2 regions of the Mycobacterium sp. smrl_JER01 genome follow, and region 1 is predicted to be linked to the other one. Evidence: predicted binding sites of a transcription regulator. Region 1 holds the regulator's gene; the other holds the start of a gene.
The links. Region 1 encodes LexA, which represses DNA repair genes until DNA is damaged. Its sites were predicted from a motif close to CGAACANNTGTTCG; they were not measured.

Region 1 (8,507 bases):
AAGACGTTCATCACCAATGGAATCCACTCCGACCTGGTGATCGTGGTCGCCCAGACCGACCCCGACAAGGGTGCCCTGGGGTTCTCGCTGCTGGTCGTGGAACGCGGGATGGACGGGTTCGAGCGCGGTCGCAAACTCGACAAGATCGGTCTTGACGCACAAGACACCGCAGAGCTTTCGTTCACCGACGTCACGGTGCCGGCCGAGAATCTGCTGGGCGAGGAGGGGCAGGGATTCATCTACCTGATGCAGAACCTGCCGCAGGAGCGCATCAGTATCGCGGTGATGGCTGCGGCGGCGATGGAGGCGGTGCTGGACGTGACGTTGCAGTACGCCAAGGAGCGCAAGGCGTTCGGTAGGCCTATCGGCAGCCAGCAGAACAGCCGGTTCCTGCTCGCCGAACTGTCCACCGAGGCCACCGTGGTGCGCATGATGGTCGACGAGTTCATCAAGCTGCACCTGCAGGACAAGCTCACCGTCGAGCAGGCGGCGATGGCCAAGTGGTACTCCACCGAAAAGCAGGTCCACCTCATCGACCGCTGTCTCCAGCTGCACGGCGGCTACGGCTACATGCGTGAGTACGACGTCGCCCGGGCGTACCTCGATGCGCGCGTGCAGACCATCTACGGCGGCACCACCGAGATCATGAAGGAGATCATCGGGCGCAGCCTGGGAGTGTGAGCGTCGGGTGTGGGGGGGTGGTGCCGCATCGCCTGCGCATATTCTTGGGCGGGATTCGGCGAGGTGACTTGGTTATCGACGTCTGCTGACGCACAGTGAACGCACGCGGTAACTTTCTCAGAATTTTGCAAGCCTGCAGAAGGACCAGTCGCCGACCGCGGGGAGGAAGAATGAGCCGGCAGCCGATGCTGCGCCGACGATTGGCCGGTCGCTTGGCGATCGGGCTGCTGGGGGTGGCTACTGCGCTCCTGTTCGCCCCGGCCGCAGCTGCACAGCCCGAAGTCGAAGCCAACGACGCGATCACCGCCGCGTGGCAGGCCGGTGGTGGCGACACCGGACCGCTCGGACCCAAGACGGGCGATGTGTATCCCGCCGGCGACGGATTCGCGCAGAATTTCGCCTCCGGCACCATGTTCTTCACCCCCGCCACCGGCGCCCGCTTCATGCAGGGCGCAATCCTGCAGAAGTACGAGTCGCTCGGTGGACCCGCCGACAGTGACCTGGGGTTCCCGACGATCGACGAGGGCCCTGGCCGCGCCCCGGGGAGCCGCAACAGCACGTTCAGCGCCTCTGACAACCCGGTCATCTTCTGGACGCCGGCGACGGGCGCCAGAGTGGTCCGCGGACCGATCAACGCGGCCTGGGACAGGTTGGGTGGATCTTCGGGCGTCCTCGGAGTGCCTGCCGAGGACGAGACCTACGACGGCGCGGTCGTCACCCAGAGGTTCACCGGCGGTGAACTGTCCTATGACTCACGGGCCAAGACGTTCACCACAGTGCCTCCCGAGCTGGCCGGCCAACTCGGTGATCTCACGATCCCCGACGATCCGGTGGCGTCGATCAACGCGGCCCGCCGCGCCGCTGGTGGCGCGCTCGGGCCGTTGGGTGCCGCCGAAGGCGAGCCATACGAGATCGGGTCCGACGGAATGGGCCAGGACTTCGTCAACGGCACCATCTTCTACAGCCCGGACACCGGCGCCAACGTGGTGACTGGACAGGTGTTGGCCAAGTACCAGAGCGTGGGTGGTCCGGAAGGGGACCTCGGGTTCCCGATCACCAGTGAACAGGACGGCGGCCTGGCACCGGCGAGCCGCATCAGTGCCTTCGCCGCAGAGGACAAGCCGGTCATCTTCTGGACTCCCGACCACGGTGCGGTGATCGTGCGCGGGGCGATGAACGCCGCATGGGACGAACTCGGCGGGGCGACCGGCGAGCTGGGCGCCCCGGTGTCGGATCAGACACAAAACGGGGATGTGATCACCCAGCGATTCAGCGGTGGTGCCATCTCCTGGGACACGGTGACGCAGAAGTTCAGCACCGAACCGGCCGGACTGGCGGCACAGCTGGCGGAGCTGGAAGTGCCGGGGGCCGGACCCCCACAGGCGTCCTCTCCGACCCCCCAGGCGGCTGAGAACACCGAGAGCTCGGGGCTGAGGTGGACCTGGTGGTGGTTGCTGGCGCTGGTCCCGCTGCTGCTGCTGGGTGGGTTGGTCGGGCTGGCCGTGCTGCGTAAGCGTCGACGCCGCGACGAACAGTTCTTCGGCGAATCGGAGAGCGGGCCGCAGCACGACCAGGACGACGACGGCCGCGAAGACGAAGTGTTCGGCGACCGGTATGCCCGCGAAGGACTCGGATCGTTGGGTGCCGCGTCGTCGACGGGCAGGGACTTCGGTGCGGAGCCGCCCAGTTTCTGGGGTTCGCCGGCCGTCGGCGACAGCGCTGCGCGCGATGACGAGGCGCCGAACGTCGCACTCGGTGAGCAGGACGACCCGGACGCGGTGGACACGGCTCCGACGCGGGTGGTGACGGTCGACCCGGCGCCCGAGGCCACCAGCGCCGAGGACCTGTCCCACGATGTGGTCGAGGGGCCCGACGAGGCGGATCTCGACGACAGCGAGGTCCGGGACGACAGCGACAGCTGGGACGACCGGGACGGCTGGGACGACAGCCACGACTGGGACGACCGGCACGACAGCGACGACAGGACCGACAGGGACGACCGGGCCGACCGGGCCGACTGGGCCGACTGGGCGCACCGGGACCTCGACGATGCCGACCGGGCAGGTCTGGGTGACTTCGCGGCCGCTGACCGTGACGAGGCGGAGTTCGATCGGAGGCCTCCGGCCGCCCCGGTGCTGCCGCCGCCCGCCCCGCCGGTGCATGACGCGATCACCGACACCGGCCGGCACGCCCGGATCGACATCGACGAGCCCACCCCGCTCGGGACGGCGCTGCACATGCCGTTCGACGATCCCGCCGAGATCCCCGACGGGTATCCGATTAAGGCCGACACCAAGTCCGGCCTGTTCTGGACTCCGGACAGCAGCGATTACGACGAGGCGCCGGTCGAGATCTGGTTTGCCAGCGAGGAAATCGCACGCACCAACGGTTTCGTCCGGGGAGAGTAAGACCGCGGTCTGCGGGGTTCCGGTCGACGCGCGGGCCGGTCAGATCTTGCGGATGACGGTCACGACCTTGCCCAGGATGGCCGCGTCGTTGCCGGGGATCGGGTCGAAGGCCGGGTTGTGCGGCATCAGCCAGACCTGACCCCGGGTGCGCTTGAACGTCTTGACGGTCGCCTCACCGTCGATCATCGCGGCCACGATGTCTCCGTTGTCGGCGACGCTCTGCTGCCGGACCACCACCCAATCGCCATCGCAGATGGCGGCGTCGACCATGGATTCGCCGACCACCTTGAGCAAGAACAGCGAGCCTTCGCCGACGAGTTCGCGGGGCAGCGGGAAGACGTCCTCGACAGCCTCTTCGGCCAGGATGGGCCCGCCCGCGGCGATGCGTCCCAGCACGGGCACGAATGTGGGTTCGGGAAGCGAGTCGGAGCCGGCGACATCGGTCGTGACGATGGGAGCGGCGGGGGCCGCGATGCCGTCGTCGGCGCCACGGACATCGACTGCGCGCGGACGGTTGGGGTCGCGGCGCAGGTATCCCTTGCGTTCGAGGGTGCGGAGCTGATGGGCGACCGATGAGGTGGAGGTCAACCCGACGGCGTCGCCGATCTCCCTGATGCTCGGCGGATAGCCGCGGCTGGTCACCGACGCGCGGATGACGTCGAGGATGGTGCGCTGACGTTCGGTCAGGCCAGAGTCCCGGCCTCGGCCTGCGCCGGAGCCGTTGGTGCTGTCTCTGCTGTCGTCACTCATGGGCCTGAATGTAACGCGACCGCCGCCGATAATCAAACATGTGTTCGAGGTGTGTCGCCCTGTGCAGACGAACCGCTGTGGACGGACCGCGGCCGTTTTTCGCGTCGCCGGGACGTGTCGGTGGCGTGCGTTAGCGTTCGCAACAGTTCGATCACGTGTTCTATCAATCGAACACCTGATCGACTAGAGTTCGAACACAAGAGCGAACGGTCCTGATACGGAAGGCGAGCAGATGACCATTCTCGACGATCGCGCAACCTGGAACGAGTTCGAGCGCGCGCCCCGGCTGCGGATCGGTGACGGCCGGGTGCGGCCGGCGGTCCCGGCCCGTAGGCCGGCGACCCGCCGGCCGGGCGGCGGCGCCGCCGTTCGCTATCGGGGCACCGGGGTACTGGTGTCGCGGGCATCGCACCGGCGCCGCCCGATCACGCCGGTTACCACGGTGTTGCTGGCGTTGGTGGCCGCGGCGATCACGCTCTGGCTCGGGCTCGTCGGCCAGTTCGGCGGTCTGGCCGGCGGTGAGTCCGCCGTGCCGGGGCGTCTCACAGTGGTCCAGGTGCACAGTGGCGAGTCGTTGCAGCAGGTGGCACAGCGCGTCGCCCCCGATGCCCCGATCGCCGACGTCATCGACCGAATCCGTGAGTTGAATCAGCTGCAGTCGGTGGCGCTGGACGCTGGCCAGACACTGATCGCGCCGGTCGCCTGAGGCGCCCGCAGAGATTCCAAAACCGCTGCGGCCCAACCCTTCTGAGGACCGGTCCAATGAGGTACGCGCCGCTGAGTCCGGCATTGCGCCACCCGCGGCTGACGCAGGTACGCTCAAGGGCGTTCGAAGCGGTTGACTGTCGATGCGGCGAAGGAGCGGTGATGCACTGTCCGTTCTGCCGGCATCCGGATTCGCGTGTCGTGGATTCCCGGGAGACCGACGAAGGTCAGGCCATTCGTCGGCGCCGGTCCTGTCCTGAATGCGGGCGCAGGTTCACCACGGTCGAGACCGCGGTACTGGCGGTCGTGAAGCGCAGCGGCGTGACCGAACCTTTCAGCCGGGAGAAGGTCATCCGCGGTGTGCGGCGCTCCTGCCAGGGCCGTCAGGTCGACGACGATGCGCTCAATCTGCTCGCGCAGCAGGTCGAAGATGCAGTCAGGGCCACCGGATCGGCCGAGGTTCCCAGCCACGAAGTGGGTCTGGCCATTCTCGGTCCGCTGCGTGAGCTCGACGAGGTCGCCTATCTGCGGTTCGCATCGGTGTACCGCTCATTCTCATCGGCCGAGGACTTCGAGCGTGAGATCCAGGCGCTGCGCGCCCACCGTGAGGCGGCGGCGCAAACCTGACGCGCCCGCCCCTGCCCTGTGTCCCGCACGCCGGCCGGACGCGCCGTCAGTCGATCTGACGTTGCCCGTCGTCTACCACACGTCCGGCGACCTGAACCCATCCCTCCGGGCTCCACGTGGTTTCGATGACCGATCCCTGACCCTGCACGATCGTCAGATCACGACTGAGATGCTCGGTGATTCGGACCGCCGCGGCGCCGGTGGCCTCGTCCTCCCGAATCCCCAGATGCGGGGCGAACATCCGGGAACGAATGGTTCCAGCGGCCTCGTCCAGCCAGGTCCACAGATAGTGCTCGGAACCGTCGGCGTAGTCGTCGGGATCGGCCGCGGCCAGCTCGTCCGGCGACTCCACGTCGTGAATCGCGAACGCCGGCGCCCAGTCCGCCCGGGCGCTGACCGAGGTCAGATCCCCGCTGTAGCCGACCTGCACGATGCCCGCCGGTACCTGCAGCGTCTTGATCGGCATGCCGCGGTCCTTGAGCCACCAGGACGCGCCCACGGTGGGATGACCGGCGAAGGGCATCTCCGTGGTGGGCGTGTGGATGCGGGCGTGGGCGCTGTGCGTGCCCGCGTGCGGAAGGGTGACGAACACCGTCTCGCTGTAGCCCAGTTCGGTGGCGATGCGTTGCCGGTCGCCCGCGTCCACTGTCGCCGCGTCCACGACACCGAGCGGGTTGCCGAATCTGCCGTCCTGGTCAGTGAATACGCGCAGCACTGTCACGTCGATGGCCATGCGCCGATGCTACGTCGTCGCCCGCGGAACCCCGGTCAGGTTGCCGAACGTTCGTCGGCGCCCATGGCGTCGAGCACCGCGACGCGTGTGTCGAGCGGACCGGAGATGGTGCCCTCGCTGATACCGGTACGGAGCAACCCGCGCAGATACTCCTGGTCGTACACCGCCGGCTCGGTCGAGCTGATGAACTTCTCGACCACCTCGACGAAGCGATCCGGATCGTCGTGGAACGGGAAGTGGCCCGAACCCTGGAAGATCTCCAGCTCCGAACCGGGCATGGCTGCGTGGGCCATCTCGGCGTGGCTGACCGGAATCACGGCGTCGAGGCTGCCCCAGATGAGCTGCACCGGAACCGACTGGGTCAGGTAGCAGCGGTCGAGCATGGTGACCACCTGCCCGCGCCAGTCGACAACGGCGCGTAGCGTTCGGGCGAACGCCGATGACGCGGTCGGCTCGGGCAGGTCAGCCAGGATGCGCAGCATGTCGGGAATGTCGCGGCCGACCCCGGTCGACCCGAGCACTGTTCCGCTGAGCCGCCCCAGGACCTGAAGGGCCGGCAGTACCAACGGCAGGCGCAACAGAGCCAGCGCCTCGCTGCCCATCGGCAGCGACGCGATGCGCAAAGCGATGTTGACGTCCTTGGTGACTCCGCCGGCGCCGACCAGAATCAACCGGTTGACCAGCTGGGGGAACTGATAGGCGAACTGCATGGCCACGCCGCCGCCGAGAGAGTGCCCGACCACCGTGACACTGTCGATGTCGAGAACGCTCAGCAGATCCCGCATACCGTTGGCATACGCGGCGACCGAGTAGTCGGCGCGCGGCTTGTCGGACTTTCCGTGGCCCAGCAGATCCGGTGCGATGACGGTGAATCGCTGCGCCAACTGGGTCTGCACGGTGCTCCAGGTGGTCGAGTTGTCCCCGATGCCGTGGATGAGCAGGATCGCCGGACCGGATCCCGCGACCCGGAAGGCTCGCCGATAACCGTGGATCGTGCAGTACTTCAACGTCGGCGTGAGTTCGCGCACGGGCCGCAGGTTCGGCTTGCGTTCGGTCATGTCGCCCACTTCGTCGTCGGGACGGGTTCCAGCCGGCGGAACTACAGGCCTTCCCTGGGGTCGTCCCCGTCCTTCGGCTTCTTCTCACCGGCCTGTTGAGCGAGGAATCGCTCGAATTCGGCGCCGAGTTCCTCTCCGCTCGGCAGATCCTCGTCCCGCGCCAGCAGCGACCGGTTCTCCTGAGCGGCAACGAACGCATCGTACTGGCGCTCGAGAGCCTCCACCACCTGAGCGACCTCTGCACTGGCCGCCACCTGCTCATTGATCTTGTCGAACACCTCGGCAGCGGCCTGGGTGAGTCCCGCGGTGGGGATCTCCAGCGAACCATTCCTGGCAACTTCGGAGATCAGTGTCTCGGCCGCCGACGGGTAGTCGGTCTGCGCCAGATAGTGCGGGACGTGCGCGGTGAAACCGACGACCTCGTACCCGTGCTGGGCCATCCGGAACTCCAGGAGATTGGAGACGCTGCCGGGAACCTGAACCTCACCCACCCACGGCTGGTGGTCGGCGATGAGCTCCTTGTCGTTGGAGTGCGCGGTGAGCGTCATCGGCCGGGTGTGCGGAACCGCCATCGGGATGGAGCCCAGGCCGATCACCCGGCGCACGCCGAGCCGCTCGGACAGTAGGCGCACCGCCGTCACGAATCGCTCCCAACGCAGATCCGGCTCCAGTCCGGCGAGCAGCAGAAAGGGCGTGCCCGCGGTGTCGTGCAGCGCGTACAGATTGAGTTCCGGCTCGTCGTAGTGGGTGAAGTGATCGGTCTTGAAGGTCATCAGCGGGCGCCGGGACCGGTAGTCGAGCAGCTCGTCGATCGCGAAGGACGCCACCAGCTCGGTGTCGAGCGTGTTCTTCAGATGCGCGGCCGAGAGCCGGATCGCATGTCCGGCGTCGGAGAAGCCTTCCAGCGCGTGCACCAGCACCGGGCCGCGGCCGTCTGGCGACGACAACTGTGGGCCCGGGAACTCAAGTTCGTACATTCCGGTCTGCTCCGGCTGATACTGCCGGCCGTGCTCGTCGTCAGCCATCCGTCTCGCCTCCTCGCCTCGGTACCCGCAACACACCTGATGCCGGTTGGAACCGTGAACGTCCAGTGTCCCGCACAGGCACGGCGGTGCGACGGCGGGCCACCGGGCGTCACCCAGTTGTTCGAACGTGCACACGCCGATGTGACATTCCGCGCCGGTGGGTCGCGATCTACCCGGCCTGGTCGCCGAGGAAACGCCGGGCGGGGAGGATCGTGGGGTGTCCTCTGCCCGGGTGGCTGTCCGACTGTCGGCGCGGTGTCTGTGGTCAGCCGTGCTGGCGACGCTGCTGACGGCATGCGGACCGCAACTGTCGGCGACCCGGGCGCCTGCGGACCCGGCACTGCCGTCGGTGCGCCCGGCGGCGCCCGATCCCCGCGTCGGGGCGGTCTTCGTCGGGGACGTGCACATCTGTTCGGCCGCGGTGCTGGACTCACCGGCCGGCGATCTGATTCTGACTGCTGCCCACTGTCTGACCGCAGACACCGACGCCGAGTTCGTGCCCGGGTTCGGCGCGGGAGAC
Region 2 (8,507 bases), on a different contig from region 1:
TGCGACCGCCTGACATGACGGTCAGCGCCATCAACACGTTCCGTCTGCGGCCGGGTGTTCCGGTCGCCGACTTCGAGCAGTTCTCCGCTGAACTCGATCGCCCCGTGTGCCTGGGCTTCGACGAGGTGCTGGGGTTCGACGTCTATCTCTCCGACGACGGCGTGGTCGTCGAGGTGATGACGGTGACCTCCTGGCCCGACTGGGAGCAGGTGCGCGACAACGCACCCGAGCTCAAACCCGTCGTCGCCCGCTTCGACGAGCTCGTGGAACCGGGCAGCGTCAGCACCATCTTCACCCGTCATTCCCCACTCAGGAGTTCCGATGCCCACTGACTACGACGCCGTCATCATCGGCGCCGGCCATAACGGCCTCGTCACCGCCAACTACCTGGCCCGCGCAGGCAAGTCGGTGCTGGTGCTCGAGGCGCGCGACCTCGTGGGCGGCGCCTGCGTCACCGAGGAGCTCATCCCCGGCTCGAAGTGGTCGTCGTGCGCCTTCATCGCCGGCCTGCTGCGTCCCGAGATCATCACCGAACTGGAGCTGGCCAAGTACGGCCTGGAGCTCTACCAGGGTGACGCACTGTCGTTCAGCCTGTTCCGCGACGGCACCTCCTTCACCATGTGGAAGGAGACCGACCGGACGCTGCGGGAACTCGAGAAGCTCAGCAAGAAGGATGCGCAGGCGTTCCTCGACTTCGGCATCCGGCTGCAACGCTTCGCCGGGCTGGTCACGCCGTACCTGCTGAAACCGCCACCGGAACGGTCCGAGGTGTTCGCCGCCTTCGAAGCCGTCGGCGAGCAGACGCTGTTCGACGAGTTCACCCTGCTCTCGGTGCGTGATCTGCTGGACCGGTATTTCGAGGACGAGCGGCTCAAGAGCATGCTGACGTTCTTCGGCATGGTGTCGATCTTCGGCGGTCCCTCCACCCCCGGTACCGCCTACACCTACGGCCACCATTCCTGGGGCGAGTTCAACGGCAACTTCGGCCAATTCGGGATGGCCCGCGGCGGCATGGGTGCCATCAGCGAGGCACTGGCGGCCTCGGCCCGGGCACACGGGGCCACCATCCGCACCTCGGCCCCGGTGGACCGGGTGCTCGTCGAGCGTGGGGTCGCCACCGGGGTGCGGTTGCGGGACGGCTCGGTGATCACCGCGAAGCAGGTGTTCTCCAACGCCGATCCCAAACGATCCCTGCTGCAGTTGCTGGAACCGGGGGTGCTGGCGCCGAAGCTGGTCCGCGACGTCGAGAACATCGACACCCGCGGTTCGATGGCCCGGATCCACCTGTTGATCGATGAACTGCCGCAGTACCTTCCGTTCACCGACGCCACCGAGGGACCCCAGCACCACGGCCACCAGCTGCTCGGCCCCAGCCGAGAGGCATTCGAGGAGGCCTACGAGGCGCAGCGACGCGGCACGTTCCCCAGCACGTTCGTCATCGAGGCCGTCACCCAGTCGGTCACCGACGACACGCTGGCGCCCAAGGGTCTGCACACGATGACCCTGGGCATCCAGCAGCTGCCATCCGAGCTCACCGGCACCACCTGGGCCGCGGAAAAGGAGAAGTGGGCCGACCTGGTGCTCGAGGACCTGTTCACCTACGCACCGAACTTGCGTGAACACATCCTCGACCGAGTGATCATCACGCCCGACGACCTGCACAACGAGCCAGCGGACCGCCCGCGGCCGACTCGGGGCTGACGTGCAGAACACACGTGCCGTAGGGGGCCTGGTCCGCGACGGCGACATCATCGCGCTGAACGCCCACGCCGGCACGCTGGACCTACTGGTTCCCGACGACGAACTGGCCACCCGCCAGGCGCCACCCCCGCGCCATCGACAGCGTCGTGGCTACGCGGCCATGTACGTCGACCGTGTCCTGCAGGCCGACCGGGGGTGCGATTTCGACTTTCTGGTCGGCCGCTCCGAGCAGCCCGAAAACGAGCCGGACGCCATTTTCGACGGCTGGGTGGGGGGCTGGTACCGTCGACACCATGACCCAGGCACCTGCCTCACCTCCGCTGCACATGCAGCGTGTCGACTTCGACCCCATCCCCACCCTCGGCGAGATCCGCGAGACCGAGGGGGTGCGCACCGTCATCAACGCTTTCGGCATGCCGGTGTACCTGGTGACCCGCCACGACGACATCAAGACGGTGCTCTCCGATCCGGAGCGGTTCTCCAATGAGCGCCCGCCAGGGTTCGTCGTACCCGGGGCACCCGAGGTGTCCGAGGAAGAACAACGCGCCGCCCAGTCCGGCAACCTGCTGGGCCTGGACCCACCCAGGCACACCCGGTTGCGCCGCATGCTCACCGGCGAGTTCACCGGCCGCCGGATGAAGCGCCTGGAGCCACGGATCACCGAGATCGTGACCCAGCATCTGGACGCCATGGAAAAGGCCGGTCCACCAAGTGATCTCGTCACCGACTTCGCATTGCCCATCCCGTCACTGGTGATCTGCGAGTTGCTGGGCGTGCCGTATGACGACCGCGACGATTTCCAGCACCGCACCAGCCGCCAGCTCGACCTGTCGATCCCGATCGAGGAACGCTTCGAGCTGCAGCGCGCCGGGCGTGCCTACATGCAGGCGCTGGTGGCCGGCGCACGTCGCTCACCCGGTGACGATATGCTCGGAATGCTGGTGCGCGAGCATGGATCCGAGCTCACCGACGACGAGCTGGTGGGCATCTGCAGCCTGCTACTGGTGGCCGGTCACGAGACCACCTCCAACATGCTCGGCCTCGGCACCCTGGCGTTGCTGCAGCACCCGGATCAGCTGGCCCTGGTGCGCAACGACCCCGATGCCGTGGGCCCGGCGGTGGAGGAGCTGCTGCGCTGGCTGTCGATCGTGCATTCGGGCATCCCCCGCATCACCACCAACGACGTGGAGATCGCCGGGGTGCAGATTCCCGCGCACCAGCTGGTGGTCGTCTCACTACCGTCGGGCAACCGCGACCCGAGCTTCATCGACAACCCGGAGGTATTCGACGTCCGCCGCGGCGCCATGGGACATCTGGCGTTCGGCCACGGTGTCCATCACTGCCTGGGCGCACCGCTGGCCCGGATGGAGATGAAGATCGCGTTTCCGGCTCTGTTGCAACGCTTTCCGACCCTGCGCCTCGACGAATCCTTCGACGACGTGGCCTTCCGGTCCTTCCACTTCATCTACGGGCTGCAGTCGCTGCAGGTGGCCTGGTGAGGGTGCGCGCCGACCGCGACGTCTGCATCGGCGCCGGGGTCTGTGTGATGAACAGCGAGGCGGTCTTCGACCAGGACGACGACGGGATCGTGGTGCTGCTGGTCGAGGATGTGCCCCCAGCCGAGCAGGACAACGCGCGAAAAGCCGTGCAGCTCTGCCCCTCCGGAGCGCTGAACATCGTCGAGTGAACGGGCGTTGACACTGCACCCACCGTGACAAAGTGCGAGTGACAGTCACGCTGGTTGCAGTCTCGATGAAGTACCAAAAACCCTGTGTCACTTGGGCATCTGACGTCACATGGCGCGGATTTTTGTCGGTGGTCGCACGTATGTTCGAGGCATGGGTAGCTCAGCCGTCGCAGACCGGGAGGCGATGCTGGCTGCCCTGGCGCAGATCGAAACCCTGACCGCGCAGATGAATCGCCTGTCGATCGACGCGTTCACCGATGTCGAGTTGTTGGATGTGCAGCAGCGTCTTGAAGCTATCGCCCGCGCGCAGCCGGTCCTCGATCATCGGGTGTATCAGCGGATCACCTCCCAGAGCTCACCGATATCCCTGGGCGCCAAGAATTACTCGGCAGTGCTGTCGCAGCGGCTGCGGATCTCCAGCTCGGAGGCGCGTCGGCGGTTGGACGAGGCGGCGTTGTTGGGGCCGCGGACCTCGCTGACCGGTGAACCGCTGGCGCCCTCCATGCCCACGTTCGCGCGTGGTCAGGCCCAGGGGTTGATCGGCGCCGAGCGCATCAAGCATGTGCGGTGGTTCTTTCGTGAGCTGCCCGGGTTCGTGGATGTTCAGACCCGGGAGAACGCCGAAGTCCAGTTGGCCCAGCATGCCTGCGAACTCGGACCCGCCGAGTTCCGCACCGCCGCCGCGCACATGCTCTACCTGCTGAACCAGGACGGCGAGCTCTCCGATGAGGACCGCCAAGCCCTGGCTTATATCCGGGTCGGCAAGCAACGCCCCGATGGGATGCGGCCCTTCGAAGGACTCCTGACTCCGGAGGCGTGGGCCACCTTAGAGCCGTTGATGGAGCGCAACGCCGCCCCGGGGATGTGCAACCCCGCTGACGAGCACCCCTGCCTCGACGGCGAACCCACCGACGAGCAGATACGCAACGACACCCGCACCACGGGCAAACGCAACCACGACGCGCTGCTGGCCCTGTGCAAACGCATGCTCACCACGCAGCCGACGGGGACCATCAACGGCCTGCCCGCGAATGTCGTGATCACGGTGAGTCTGACTGATCTGGAGAAGGGCACCGGCCACGGCCTGACCGCCGGCGGCACGAGGCTGCCGATCGCCGACGTGCTCAAGTTCGCCGCCCACTCCCGCCCGTGGCTGGCGCTGTTCGACGGCAAGGGCCTGCCCCTGCACCTGGGCCGGGCCCGCCGGACCGCCACCCTGGCTCAGCGGCTGATGCTGCTGGCCAAACACCGCGGCTGCACCATGCCCGGCTGCAGCGCGAGTGCCTACCGCTCCCAGGTGCATCACGCCAACCAAGACTGGAAGGACGGCGGGCGCACCGACATCGAGGACCTGACGTTGGCGTGCGGGCCGAACAATCGCATGGTGGAGACCGCCGGCTGGACCACAAGGAACCGCCCCACAGACGGCGTCACCGAATGGATTCCGCCCCCCGAGCTGGACTGCGGCCAGTCCCGCACCAACAACCTCCACCACCCCGAACGGATCATCGACCACGACGATCCGTAGGCGGACAAGACCCAAACCTGCTCGCCGACAGCGGGAATCAGTCGCCGTCGCGGTGCAGGTCGATCAGCCCGGCCTTGCTCAGCGCGAGCACGCTGACGATCAGCACCCAGACCGGGAACGCCAGCGTCAGCCACACCGTCACGTCACTGGCCACCAACAGCGTCAGCGCCACCACGTAGGTGAAGATCACCAGCCCCCGCGACACCAGGCCGGTCTTGAGCCAGATGGTGGCCAGCGACATCATGAACACCGCTGCCATTCGCAGGGCGTAGGTCTTCGACAGCGCGATCAGCAGTGCCTGACCGAACACGTGCACATCGGCTCCGTAGTCGGCGCCGCGGCTGGCCACCAACGCCACCCCCACGGCAGACGACACGAAGATCATCGCGAGGAACAGCAGCCCACTGCCCAGGAAGACCGAGGCGAAGAACTTGTCCTCGAACCTGCCCAATCCGTCGCGCACCACTCCGATGAACCACAGGAAGCAGATGCCGGCGAACGGCATCAGCACCGCCGCCGCGCGCACCTTGCCCTCCGAACCCTCCACCCACTGCGCGCCCGGCTGGGCGCCTTCGGGAAGCGCGGTGTGGATCAGCGCGATCGCGACGCCGAACAGCACGGCGAACAACACGCCGGCCAGGCCAGCCGCGCGTGGGGTGGACAGCCGGCGCACATCGCGCTCGGGACGTTCGGTGGTCACGTGATCATGGTGCCGCCGAAACTGCGCGGGGTGCGGGATTTCAGGGTAAAACGCCGCACTGCCTGCAGTCTCGGCGCCGACCCGTCAGGGCTGGCCGGCGAGCAGACGCACCATCAACCCGTTGGCCTCGGCGAGCACATTGCCGTCGGGGTCGCGCAGCTCGGCGTTGACGAACGCCTTACGGCCGTCGGTCTCCCGGATCCAGCCGCGCGCGGTCAGCGTGGTGTCGATGGGCGTGACCTTGCGGTAGTCGACGTGCAGGAAGGCGGTGCGGCTGATCGGCCGGCCCGCGGCGTGGATCACCATGCCGAACACCGAATCGAACAGCAGCGGCAGCACCCCACCGTGGACGGCGTGGTTACCGCCCACGTGGAAACGGCTGAACTGCACGGTCAACTCGACACCCTCGGGCTCGAAGCTGCTGAGCCGAAACGGCGGCATCAACAGGCTGCCGCCGCCGGGCAGTTCGACGACCCGGTTGGCCGGGCCCACGCCCTCGGCGGCCTCGAAGGGGGCCAGCTGTTCCACCAGCGCCTCGACGCGATCAGCGGCGTCGTCCCACGTCGCACTGTCGGGGTCGGCGGACACCGCGAGGTCCTGCAGCCGTCGCATCGACGCCACGAAGCGGCCGAACCCGGGACCGGGCTGGGCGGGTTCGAAGATCGGGAACCCGCCGTGGCGGTCGTAGTCGGGGTCGGTCACGAAGCCAGGAATGCCGACGGAACAACCACGCTGCGACTGGGGTTCTCGCTGTCAAAGTCCGGCAATCGTGCCGCTCCAGAGCCTTCCGGATCGCCGGCAAGCGCGGTGCAGTCGGACGGCAACAAGTTATCCCTACGCGCTGTGCTGCATTACCTCTGGGATGAGGCGGAACTGACGACGTGGCACCCGGGCTTTGCGGGGCGGCGGCCGTGGGGTGTGGTGTACCGCCGGCTCCGGGATGCCGCCGATGGCAAGCTAGTCCGCAAAAGCCCCTTCGCCGCATCGTTGTTCATCCCGGAGCCCTTCTCGGCCGACCGCAAGGCCGAGATCGAGCAACGCCGGATTAAGGCTTGGGCTCCAGCGCGTAGACAGCCGGGGAAGCCCACCAAATTCCTGATCGGCGTGGGCGATATCAAGGCGATTGAGCCAGCCGCCCACGGCTTCAAGATGCAGGTCCGCCACCAGCCGGGCCACCCCTGGTTTCTCGATGAAGACCTGTACCGAAAAATGACCAAGCGCTTCGCCACAGAGCTGGAACTTTGGCAGATGGCTGATGCAGGTGACGTGCGGTTGGTGGCGGTAGCTACCTTCTCCGTGTCTCGGGCTGGTTACGCCAACGTAGAACAACTCTCTTTGATGACGACCGATCACAACTGGCTACCCTTCACCAGCGATGCCGAGCGCACCCTGCTGACAACTGCAATCGCAGATGATCGGTGTTTCCGGAAGGTATTGCCTTACAACGGTAGTTCCACGGCCTTGGCCTCTTTAATCTTCACCGACACCGCGCCGGCGATAGCCGCATTCATCGATCGCTGTGGAGGCGAGGACGACGAAGACGAATCGATCGCGGGGCTTCCGGTCTGGAACTGGCGTACCGATGAAGATATGCCGGATTTGCCGTCACCTCTCGACGGTTCGGAATGACCCCTTACCAGGTTGGAACAAACGCATTGTCAGAAAATGCCTTACGTCCGCCGTTCGCCTACTTCGGCGGTAAGCAGAAGATCGCCGGGGACATCGCCGCACTGCTAGCAGGCCATAGCCATTACGTGGAACCGTATGCTGGCGGACTCTCAGTATTGTTGGCTAAGAAGCCAAGTCGACTAGAGACAGTCAACGACCTCGACGGAGACATTGTCCACTTCTGGCGGATGCTACGTAATCGTCCCGAGGAGCTGGCTCGGGCATGTGCGTTAACTCCGCACTCACGAGCTGAGCGTAGCGATGCACTTGACCGTCCGTCCGACTTGGATGATATTGAACGTGCCCGGCGAATCTGGGTATGTCTGGCGCAAGGCCGGACAGGCACCCTTCGCCGGACAGGCTGGCGCTTCGACACGGCGGACTCTGCGCACACGTCAATGCCTCGCCGGCTAGATAGCTATATCCGTCGGATGGAGGCAGCAACCGCTCGGCTGCGCTCGGTCTCTTTGGAGTGCCGACCGGCACTCGATGTCATTGCGGCATACGGCAAGGGCCGCCGAACACTGATGTATGTGGACCCTCCCTATCTTGGTGAAGTCCGAGAACGCAACTACCGCAGGGAGATGCTGTCTGAGGACGGCCACCGTGAACTGGCATCCACCTTGCATGAGTGCGTTGCCACCGTAGTTCTGTCGGGCTACGCCTCACGCTTGTATGACGAGGAACTCTTTCGGGACTGGTACCGGGTCGAACTGGCAACTGCGACGAGCCAGGGAGGAGCGTACGAGGTCCGCACTGAAGTGCTGTGGTCCAATCGCCCCCTGCGTAGGACGAGTTCGACGGTCGTCGGGCCCGGTGAGGGCGATGCGCGTAACGAAACGTCCACCAACAAAGCCGTATGTAACGAAACGCGCTGCCCGGTCTGCGCTGGAACTCTTCGGCAGGCTGCGACGGGTCGGCGGCGCATCTACTGCTCGCCAGCATGCCGGGTCCGTGCACATCGATGCGCCGCAATCAGCGCGGAATAGGGCTTCCGGACATGTCGTACCCGCAGCGGACGATGGGGTACATGAACGAGGACAACAGCAACCGGTGTGTGATTCGCATTCTGGGCTTAGTTGACGGGACGCCAACCGATTTCGATGGCCAGTATGTGGTTGAGTACGACCCGAGCAGGACCGGCACGCTTATCTGTAACGACTTCCGGGGTGTGTAGGACTGTGCAAGACGTAGAGGCGGCGCCCCTGAATGACTGTTAGGAA

Region 2: the regulator LexA is predicted to act here: its motif matches at 3,522-3,535, upstream of ACNUDN_RS31685 (HNH endonuclease signature motif containing protein).

What each region holds. Positions count from the first base shown of each region.
Region 1 is NZ_JBLXXK020000001.1:2,380,550-2,389,056, forward strand. It holds gene ACNUDN_RS11260 (acyl-CoA dehydrogenase family protein) at 1-681, shown strand, start outside; gene ACNUDN_RS11265 (LGFP repeat-containing protein) at 852-3,089, shown strand; gene lexA (transcriptional repressor LexA) at 3,129-3,839, opposite strand; gene ACNUDN_RS11275 (LysM peptidoglycan-binding domain-containing protein) at 4,072-4,545, shown strand; gene nrdR (transcriptional regulator NrdR) at 4,707-5,171, shown strand; gene ACNUDN_RS11285 (PhzF family phenazine biosynthesis protein) at 5,218-5,904, opposite strand; gene ACNUDN_RS11290 (alpha/beta fold hydrolase) at 5,940-6,962, opposite strand; gene ACNUDN_RS11295 (proteasome assembly chaperone family protein) at 7,004-7,987, opposite strand; gene ACNUDN_RS11300 (trypsin-like serine peptidase) at 8,220-8,507, shown strand, end outside.
Region 2 is NZ_JBLXXK020000005.1:53,398-61,904, reverse strand. It holds gene ACNUDN_RS31710 (RedY/HapK family protein) at 1-332, shown strand, start outside; partial or broken gene ACNUDN_RS31715 (aldehyde dehydrogenase family protein) at 1-13, shown strand, start outside; gene ACNUDN_RS31705 (phytoene desaturase family protein) at 322-1,701, shown strand; partial or broken gene ACNUDN_RS31700 (hypothetical protein) at 1,703-1,840, shown strand; gene ACNUDN_RS31695 (cytochrome P450) at 1,995-3,200, shown strand; gene ACNUDN_RS31690 (ferredoxin) at 3,197-3,388, shown strand; gene ACNUDN_RS31685 (HNH endonuclease signature motif containing protein) at 3,540-4,916, shown strand; gene ACNUDN_RS31680 (hypothetical protein) at 4,954-5,616, opposite strand; gene ACNUDN_RS31675 (PaaI family thioesterase) at 5,701-6,318, opposite strand; gene ACNUDN_RS31670 (DUF1173 family protein) at 6,292-7,245, shown strand; gene ACNUDN_RS31665 (DNA adenine methylase) at 7,242-8,273, shown strand.